DNA from 3 places in the Streptomyces sp. NPDC021622 genome. Region 3 is predicted to be linked to each of the others. Evidence: predicted binding sites of a transcription regulator. Region 3 holds the regulator's gene; each other region holds the start of a gene.

Region 1 (3,250 bases), on a different contig from region 3:
GGCCGCGGCGTCGCCGCCCGCATCGCCGGCCACCGGCCGCCCTCCGCTTCCCCGTTCAACGGTGTCCCTGTTCAACGGCGTTCATTTTCCTCCAGGCGCACCCCGTTGCACACGGACTTCGGGACAGTCCTCACGTCCCTGCCGGACACACTCACCGAGGAGCCGTAGTGTCCCCGTCCCGTCTCGCCGTTCTCACGGCGCTCTCCCTGATCGTGGCGATCGCCCTGGACGTCGCCCTGCTCGCCGTCGCGGTCAGGACGCTGCTCGTATAGAAGGTCGTGTCGTACAGAAGGCCGTACAGAAAACGCCCGAGGGCGGCACCCCTTCGTGAGAAGGGGTGCCGCCCTCGGTACGTGAAGACTGGCCTACCGAGCCGAAGAGGCTCAGAAGTCCATGTCACCGCCCGGCATGCCGCCCGGAGCGGCCGGAGCGGCCTTCTCCGGCTTGTCGGCGATGACGGCCTCGGTGGTGAGGAACAGCGCGGCGATGGAGGCGGCGTTCTGCAGGGCAGAGCGCGTCACCTTCGCCGGGTCGAGGATGCCCTCGGCGATCATGTCGACGTACTCACCGGTCGCGGCGTTCAGGCCGTGGCCGACGGTCAGGTTGCGCACCTTCTCGACGACGACACCACCCTCGAGGCCGGCGTTGACCGCGATCTGCTTCAGCGGGGCCTCGAGGGCCAGCTTCACAGCGGCGGCACCGGTGGCCTCGTCACCCTCGAGCTCAAGCTTCTCGAAGACGGCGGCGGCCTGGATGAGGGCCACGCCACCACCGGCGACGATGCCCTCTTCGACGGCGGCCTTCGCGTTGCGAACGGCGTCCTCGATGCGGTGCTTGCGCTCCTTGAGCTCGACCTCGGTCGCGGCACCGGCCTTGATGACCGCAACACCGCCGGCGAGCTTCGCCAGGCGCTCCTGCAGCTTCTCGCGGTCGTAGTCGCTGTCCGAGTTCTCGATCTCGGCGCGGATCTGGTTGACGCGGCCCTGGACCTGGTCGCTGTCACCGGCACCGTCGACGATGGTCGTCTCGTCCTTGGTGATGACGACCTTGCGGGCGCGGCCGAGCAGGTCCAGACCGGCGTTCTCCAGCTTGAGGCCGACCTCCTCGGAGATGACGGTGCCACCGGTGAGGATGGCGATGTCGCCGAGCATGGCCTTGCGGCGGTCACCGAAGCCCGGGGCCTTGACGGCGACGGACTTGAAGGTGCCACGGATCTTGTTGACGACCAGCGTGGACAGGGCCTCGCCCTCGACGTCCTCGGCGATGATCAGCAGCGGCTTGCCCGACTGCATGACCTTCTCCAGGAGCGGGAGCAGGTCCTTCACGTTGGAGATCTTGGAGTTGACGATCAGGATGTACGGGTCATCCAGGGCCGCCTCCATGCGCTCCATGTCGGTCGCGAAGTACGCCGAGATGTAGCCCTTGTCGAAGCGCATGCCCTCGGTGAGCTCAAGCTCGAGCCCGAAGGTCTGCGACTCCTCGACGGTGATGACGCCTTCCTTGCCGACCTTGTCCATCGCCTCGGCGATGAGCTCGCCGATCTGGGTGTCGGCGGCGGAGATGGAGGCCGTCGAAGCGATCTGCTCCTTGGTCTCGACATCCTTCGCCTGCTCGAGCAGGGCGCCCGAGACGGCCTCGACGGCCTTCTCGATGCCGCGCTTGAGGGCCATCGGGTTGGCACCGGCGGCCACGTTGCGCAGACCCTCGCGCACCAGGGCCTGGGCCAGGACGGTCGCGGTCGTCGTGCCGTCACCGGCGACGTCGTCCGTCTTCTTCGCGACCTCCTTGACCAGCTCGGCGCCGATCTTCTCGTACGGGTCCTCGAGCTCGATCTCCTTGGCGATGGAGACACCATCGTTGGTGATCGTGGGGGCGCCCCACTTCTTCTCGAGGACGACGTTGCGACCCTTGGGGCCCAGGGTCACCTTGACGGCGTCGGCGAGCTGGTTCATGCCGCGCTCGAGGCCGCGCCGTGCCTCCTCGTCGAACGCGATGATCTTGGCCATGTGAAGTGGTCCTCCCGGACGGGGTGGAAATGCAAACGGACCGTGCCCGCGCCCGCGACGGACGGCCTGCGCGCCGTGTGGTTCCTTGCCCCACCCGGCCTGCGGACCTCGCTGACCCGATCCAAGTTCTGTCACTCTCACTGGGAGAGTGCTAAGCCAATGATTAGCACTCGCCCCCTACGAGTGCAAGCGCCTCTCACCGATCCCAGACGTACGAGGGGCCCGTACCCCTGTCGGGATACGGGCCCCTCGCCGTGAGTGCGTCGGTGGCCGATCGCGCCGAGATCAGACGGCGAGCTTGACCATGTCCGCCTGCGGACCCTTCTGGCCCTGCGAGATCTCGAACTCGACTCGCTGACCTTCTTCAAGGGTGCGGTAGCCGTCCATCTGGATCGCGCTGTAGTGGACGAAAACATCCGCACCACCGTCGACCGCGATGAAGCCGTACCCCTTCTCCGCGTTGAACCACTTGACGGTGCCCTGAGCCATGCCTAACTCCCCTATTACTGGCCCTTGCACGGGCCCGCACTTCGCGGACCCGGGTCAGACCTCACCCCCCCAATGGGATGTGGAGGTGTGCGCCGGAACGCGTCGACCGCGGCTGAATGTATCTGTCCAACTGCCGTCTGCAACAGGTCAATCGGACGAGAATTCCGGGCACGCCCGATCGGAAATATGCGGAGAATTTGCCGGACTTCAGGGCAAGTCGGGCCAGACAAATGCCGTGAACGGCTCAAATGGGCACTGCACTTTGGCTACTTCTTGTCGGCTCCGGACCGACTTCGTATATGCGCTCGGCACAAACGGAGAAGCTCGTTTCCCAACTGTACCGCGCTCAACCACACTGAATTGCCCCCTCCGCTTCTCTCGCGGAGGGGGCAATGGAGATAACACAGGGTGCTTGCGTAAAGGATCAGCCGCCGGCGACGGCGGGAATGATCGAGACGCCCGCGCCGTCCGGAGTGGCCGTCTCAAGCCCCTGCTCGAAACGGACGTCGTCGTCGTTCACGTACACATTCACGAAGCGGCGCAGCTTGCCCTGGTCGTCCAGGACGCGGGCGGCGATACCGGCGTGGTTCTTCTCCAGGTCGGCGATGACCTCGGAGAGGTTCGCCCCCTCGGCGGCAACCTCGGCCTGACCGCCGGTGTAGGTGCGAAGAATGGTGGGGATGCGGACGTTGACGCTCATGGGGTTCACCTCAGAGTTACGGGGAGGGAGCGCCCCTGAAAGGGGCGCGGGGAAC
Region 2 (3,250 bases), on a different contig from region 3:
CCTCGACCTCGGAGGCGTTGCCGCCGCCGTCGACGACGGTGGTGTCGTCCTTGGTGATGGTCACGCGGCGGGCGGTGCCGAGCACGTCCAGGCCGACCTGGTCGAGCTTGAGGCCGACCTCTTCGGCGATGACGGTGCCGCCGGTGAGCGTGGCGAGGTCACCGAGCATGGCCTTGCGGCGGTCGCCGAAGCCGGGGGCCTTCACCGCGACGGCGTTGAAGGTGCCGCGGATCTTGTTCACGACCAGGGTCGAAAGGGCCTCGCCCTCGACGTCCTCGGCGATGATCAGGAGCGGCTTCGAGGCGTTGGCCTGGATGACCTTCTCGAGCAGCGGCAGGAGGTCCTGGATGGAGGAGATCTTGCCCTGGTGGATGAGGATGTACGGGTCGTCGAGGACGGCCTCCATACGCTCCTGGTCGGACACCATGTACGGGGACAGGTAGCCCTTGTCGAAGGCCATGCCCTCGGTGAAGTCCAGCTCCAGGCCGAAGGTGTTGGACTCCTCGACGGTGATGACACCGTCCTTGCCGACCTTGTCCATCGCCTCGGCGATGAGCTCGCCGACCTGCGGGTCCTGGGCGGACAGACCGGCGACGGCCGCGATGTCGGCCTTGTCGTCGATCGGGCGCGCGGTGGCGAGGAGCTCCGCGGAGACGGCCGCGACGGCGGCGTCGATGCCCTTCTTCAGGGCGGCCGGGGATGCGCCCGCGGCGACGTTGCGCAGGCCTTCCTTGACCAGGGCCTGGGCGAGCACGGTCGCGGTGGTGGTGCCGTCACCCGCGATGTCGTTGGTCTTGGTCGCCACCTCCTTGACGAGCTGGGCGCCGAGGTTCTCGTACGGGTCCTCGACCTCGACCTCACGGGCGATGGTGACGCCGTCGTTGGTGATGGTCGGGGCGCCGAACTTCTTGTCGATGACGACGTTGCGGCCGCGGGGGCCGATCGTCACCTTGACCGTGTCGGCAAGCTTGTTGACGCCGCGCTCAAGGGCGCGACGGGCGTCCTCGTCGAACTTCAGGATCTTCGCCATGGGAGCGGTTCAGCCCTCTCGAAAACTCGGGATTGAACGAACTGCGCCCCTTGCCGCCCGGCAATCAGCGGGGTGACCAGGGGCGCAGCTCAAAGCAATGTTCTGCTTCGGGTGAATTACTTCTCGACGATCGCGAGCACGTCGCGAGCCGAGAGGACGAGGTACTCGTCGCCGTTGTACTTCACCTCGGTGCCGCCGTACTTGCTGTACAGCACGACGTCGCCGACCTTGACGTCGAGCGGCAGGCGCTCGCCGTTCTCGAAGCGGCCCGGGCCCACGGCGAGGACAGCACCCTCCTGGGGCTTCTCCTTCGCGGTGTCCGGAATGACCAGGCCCGAGGCCGTGGTCTGCTCGGCGTCGAGCGGCTGGACCACAATGCGGTCCTCGAGCGGCTTGATGGCAACCTTGGAGCTGGCGGTCGTCACGATCCGGTCTCCCCCTTCGGAGATCTACGGGGTTAACAGTCTGAAGTGGCGACCAGGTGGATCCGTCGTCGCGGGTGCCGGACCTGCCCGTCGCTATTGGCACTCTCCAGTGGGGAGTGCCAGAGCTGAGACTAGGACGGGGATTAGCACTCGGTCAAGCGGAGTGCCAATTGCTGACGCGGGTCTTAGCGGTGGGGGGTGCCTTCTGGGGGTGCGGGGGATGCCCCGGGCCCCTCTTGGCAACGTTTCTCCGTGGTGGGGGGTTCCGTCTCCGTTGCCTCGTGCCGTTGCGTTTTCGGTGGCCCGGCAGGTGGGGCTGTGCCCACCCTTCCCAAAGCTCTCGGCTCCGCTCGACCAGGGGAGACCCCACTCGCCCTGCGGAACGCCTGCCCACAGCGGTCAGCCTCCGGCTCCCGCTTCGGGACCTTTTCTGCCGCCTTCCGGCCCAGCCTCTCGATCGGGTCCACCGACTGGGCGCAGCCCGTGAGGAGTGCGGGCGCGAGGACGGCTGCCGCGAGGGCTCCGGCAAGGAATCGCCGCGCCCGCCCGGTCACAGGTAGTCCTCAAGGCTGGCCACCGCGTACCCCTTGTCCGTGACCGTCTTCATGACCTTGCGGATCATGTCGGGCATGCTGCCCTTCCAGTGCTCGCGCCCCCTGAAGTGCGTGAGGATGATGTCGCCGGGGTGCAGGTCCTTGTCCCACTCGCGCCACTCCATGCGGTCGACGAAGGCCTCCGACGCCCACAGCGGCACCGCCTTGATGCCGCAGGACTTGGCGGCGCGCAGCGTGTCCACGTTGTAGTTGCCGTACGGCGGGCGGAAGAGCTCGGGCCGTTTGCCGTACCGCTTCTTGATGATGTCCTGCATGCCGCAGATCTCGCGGCGCTGGCCCGCGTACGAAAGTCCCGGCATATAGCGGTGGTTGAGGGTGTGGTTGTTCAGGGAGACGCCGCGGGACTGCATCTTCTTGAAGTAGCCGTAGTTCTCCTTGACCAGATAGTCGCTGAGGAACGCGGTGTACGGGATCTTCAGCTCGGTCATCATCTTCAGCAGCGCCGGGTCCTTCTCGGCGCCGTCGTCGATGGTCAGGAAGACGACCTTCTTCTTGGTGGGGATGGTCGTGAAGACCGGCGGCAGGCCCGCCTGGCCCTTGACCTCGAAGCCCTTGCGGGTGGTGATCCGCGGCTTCTTGGCGGGGGCCGCGGGAGCGGTCAGCGGGGTCTTCGCCAGGCCCCAGCGTTTCGCGGCGGCGGCGCGGGCGCCCTGGGCGACGCGGAGCTTGTGGGCGTAGGAGTCGAGAGCGCGGGCCGGCGGGGCCTCGAGGCGCTGCTGGCCGGGGGCGGGCTTCACACCGTCCGACTCACCTCCGACCGCACAGCCGGAGGCGATCGCGGCGGCGGTGAGGACAGCCGCGGTGACCCGCGTCCGGCCCTTCCGTCGCTTCCGTCTTCTGCCGTATTGATCGTTTTGTCGTACTAGTTGCATGGCGCCGGATCTTTGCAGCTCACGGCCCTGATGAGGGGCCGACACCGCCGCCGCGCGCGCACCATCCACCGACTGGCCCACAATGGGCCGGGTGAACGACCTCGACCACGCCCTGGCCTCCTTCTCCGCGCTGCTCACCCCCGAGGGCCGGTCCCTGCTCGATCTCGACGAGGTGCGGGAGGCCGAGCCCGCGCGGGAGCTGGCCGTCGCCACCCGACTGCGCCGCGAGCACCCGGCGGAACTGGTCACGGCGGTCCTCGCACAGGCGCGGCTGCGGCGGCGGGCGGTGGCGAAGTTCGGCGCCGAGGA
Region 3 (3,250 bases):
CGCCACGGCCCCCGCCCCGCAGATGCGTTACGCCGCGCCCGTGCAGCGGGACGGACTGCCCCGACTGCGTACCGGGCCGGATGTCGATCTCCTCGAGCCCGTCAAGCGTCTCGAGCGGCACCTTCGTGCCCAGCGCCGCCGCCGTCATCGGGATCGTCACCGTGCAGTGCAGATCGTCGCCGCGCCGCTGGAAGACGGAGTGCGGCAGCTCGTGGATCTCGACGTACAGGTCACCGGCGGGACCGCCACCGGGGCCGACCTCGCCCTCGCCCGCGAGCTGGATCCGCGTGCCGTTGTCGACACCCGCGGGGATCTTCACGGTGAGCGTCCGCCGCGACCGGATGCGGCCGTCACCGGCGCACTCGGGGCACGGCGTGGGCACGACCGTGCCGAAGCCCTGACACTGCGGGCAGGGCCGCGAGGTCATGACCTGGCCGAGGAAGGACCGCGTGACCTGCGACACCTCACCGCGACCGCGGCACATGTCACACGTCTGGGCGGAGGTACCGGGAGCGGCACCCTCCCCGCTGCAGGTCGTACACACCACAGCGGTGTCGACCTGAATGTCCTTGGTGGTCCCGAAGGCGGCCTCGTCGAGGTCGATCTCCAGACGGATCATGGCGTCCTGGCCACGGCGTGTGCGCGAGCGCGGTCCGCGCTGCGACGCCGTACCGAAGAACGCGTCCATGATGTCCGAGAAGTTCCCGAACCCGCCCTGCCCGAAGCCGCCGGCACCGCCGCCGCCCGCCTGGGACAGCGGGTCGCCGCCGAGGTCGTAGACCTGCTTCTTCTGCGGGTCCGACAACACCTCGTATGCGGCGTTGATCTCCTTGAAGCGCTCCTGAGTCTTCGGATCCGGATTCACATCCGGGTGAAGCTCACGCGCCAGCCTCCGGAAGGCCTTCTTGATCTCGTCCTGGGAAGCGTCGCGGCGCACGCCGAGTACGGCGTAGTAGTCCGTGGCCACTTACGACTCCGCCAGGATCTGTCCGACGTAACGTGCCACTGCGCGTACTGCTCCCATCGTTCCCGGATAGTCCATGCGGGTCGGTCCGACCACGCCGAGTTTGGCTACTGCCTCGCTGCCCGAACCGTAGCCGACCGAGACCACGGACGTGGAGCTGAGTCCCTCATGGGCGTTCTCATGACCGATCCGTACGGTCATGCCCGAATCCGTAGCCTCCCCAAGCAACTTGAGGAGCACGACCTGCTCCTCAAGGGCTTCGAGAACCGGCCGGATGGTGAGGGGAAAGTCATGCCCGAAGCGGGTGAGATTGGCCGTTCCGCCGATCATCAGCCGCTCCTCGGTCTCCTCGACGAGGGTTTCCAGAAGCGTCGAGAGCACCGTGGCCACCGTGCCCCGGTCCTCCGCGTCGAAGGAGTCCGTCATGTCCTGCACCAGCTGCGGCACGTCCGCGAAGCGGCGGCCCGCGACCCGGCTGTTGAGCCGCGCCCGCAGGTCGGCGAGCGAGGTCTCGCCGAACGGGGCGGGGCAGTCGATCATGCGCTGCTCGACCCGTCCGGTGTCCGTGATCAGTACGAGCATCAGACGGGCGGGAGCCAGCGAGAGCAGCTCCACGTGCCGGACCGTCGACCGGGTCAGGGACGGGTACTGCACGACAGCGACCTGCCGGGTCAGCTGCGCGAGCAGACGCACCGTACGAGCGACCACGTCATCGAGGTCGACGGCACCGTCGAGGAAGTTCTGGATGGCCCTGCGCTCGGGCGCGGCCATCGGCTTGACGCCGGCCAGCCTGTCGACGAAGAGGCGGTACCCCTTGTCCGTGGGGATGCGCCCCGCGCTCGTGTGGGGCTGGGCGATGAACCCTTCCTCCTCCAGCGCGGCCATGTCGTTGCGGACGGTCGCCGGGGAGACGCCCAGGCTGTGCCGTTCGGTGAGGGCCTTGGAGCCGACTGGCTCCTCCGTCCCCACGTAGTCGTGGACGATGGCGCGCAGCACCTCGAGCCTGCGTTCACTGAGCATCCGCGCACACCTCCACCGATTCGTCCACCGTTTCGCCCTGACACCTGTCTGCCCGAGCCCCTGCCTGGCACTCCCCTCGGGCGAGTGCCAGTCCTCACCGCGCCCAGTGTACGGCCGACGGGTACGGCCCCGGCAAGGGCCGGACCTCGCGGTTCGGTACAGCGGTCCTGGCAGCGGCTGCCAACCGGTCCGCCGAGGGCTAGCGTCGGCTTATGGACGTGGCGCTGGCATGGGACGAGGCGGGTTGGGAGCGGCTTGCGCCGCATGTCGGGCGGCGGCGCCTTCCGGTGTGGGACTGCACGGCTGGGCTCGTCGTCGGCGGCGAATCGGCCCTCATGATCGAGGCGGGCGCGACGCTGCGCGAGGGCGCGGAGCTGCGGACCCAGGCCCGCACCATCCTGGGCGGTGGCCGCCGGGTCACCCATCTCGCCCTGACCCACCCGCACTTCGACCATGTGCTCGGGGCTGCGGCGTTCGCGGGCGTTGAGCTGTACGGCGCGGTGGGCCTGGACACGCTCCTCGCCAAGGGCCGCGACGAGCTGCGGGACTCTGCGGTACGCCACGGTGTCCCGCAGGACGCCGCAGCCGAGGCGGCCGATCTCCTCGTCCACCCGCATCACTTGGTGTGCGGGGAGTGGACGCTCGACCTGGGCGGCGGGGTGCAGGTGCTGCTCGCCAACGTGGGCCCCGGCCACTCGGGCCACGACATGGCGGTCCTGGTGCCCGGCACGGAATCGTCCCCCGAGATCGTCTTCTGCGGCGATCTGGTGGAGGAGTCGGGCGAACCGCAGGCGGGTTCCGACGCGGTCCCGAAGCGGTGGCCTGCGGCGCTCGACCGGCTCCTCGACCTGGGCGGGGAGGATGCGTTGTACGTCCCCGGGCACGGAGCCGTGGTGAATGCGGAGTTTGTCCGTGCGCAACGGGCCACACTGGCGGCACGCTTCGGCGTGTCGTAGGCGGTGCGGCGCCACCTCTTCCTATCGTCGTCCGAATGCGCCAGTACTCCCCCGACCTCACCCCGCCGTGGAAGAAGCCGAAGCCCGTGCCGGAGGTCGCCGCGGACGCGGGCCTCGTGGTGGAGGAGCTGAGCACCGGTTTCTGCGGGGCGGTGATCCGGTGCGAGAAGACCGCGGAGGGGCTGACGGTCACCCTGGAGGACCGCTTCGGCAAGCACCGCGTCTTCCCGATGACGCCGGGCGGCTTCTCCCTGGAGGGCCGTACGGTCACGCTGGTGCGGGCCGCTGCCTCCACCCCGGTACGCCCCAC

The links. Region 3 encodes HrcA, which represses chaperone genes, less so after heat shock. Its sites were predicted from a motif close to TTNGCACTCNGNNNNNCNGAGTGCNAA; they were not measured.
Region 1: a site for HrcA is predicted at 2,135-2,161, ahead of groL (chaperonin GroEL). Genes of this name have one in related genera too.
Region 2: a site for HrcA is predicted at 1,599-1,625, ahead of groES (co-chaperone GroES). Genes of this name have one in related genera too.

The regions. Positions count from the first base shown of each region.
Region 1 covers NZ_JBFACK010000017.1:147,775-151,024, reverse strand. Annotated here, with positions in the region: gene AB0G47_RS30430 (helix-turn-helix domain-containing protein) at 1-33, opposite strand, end outside; gene groL (chaperonin GroEL) at 384-2,006, opposite strand; gene AB0G47_RS30420 (cold-shock protein) at 2,292-2,495, opposite strand; gene AB0G47_RS30415 (MoaD/ThiS family protein) at 2,920-3,195, opposite strand.
Region 2 covers NZ_JBFACK010000006.1:258,039-261,288, reverse strand. Annotated here, with positions in the region: gene groL (chaperonin GroEL) at 1-1,030, opposite strand, end outside; gene groES (co-chaperone GroES) at 1,147-1,455, opposite strand; gene AB0G47_RS14545 (polysaccharide deacetylase family protein) at 2,006-2,941, opposite strand; gene AB0G47_RS14540 (methyltransferase domain-containing protein) at 3,033-3,250, shown strand, end outside.
Region 3 covers NZ_JBFACK010000003.1:34,648-37,897, forward strand. Annotated here, with positions in the region: gene dnaJ (molecular chaperone DnaJ) at 1-967, opposite strand, end outside; gene hrcA (heat-inducible transcriptional repressor HrcA) at 968-1,984, opposite strand; gene AB0G47_RS07665 (MBL fold metallo-hydrolase) at 2,197-2,940, shown strand; gene AB0G47_RS07670 (DUF3097 domain-containing protein) at 2,976-3,250, shown strand, end outside.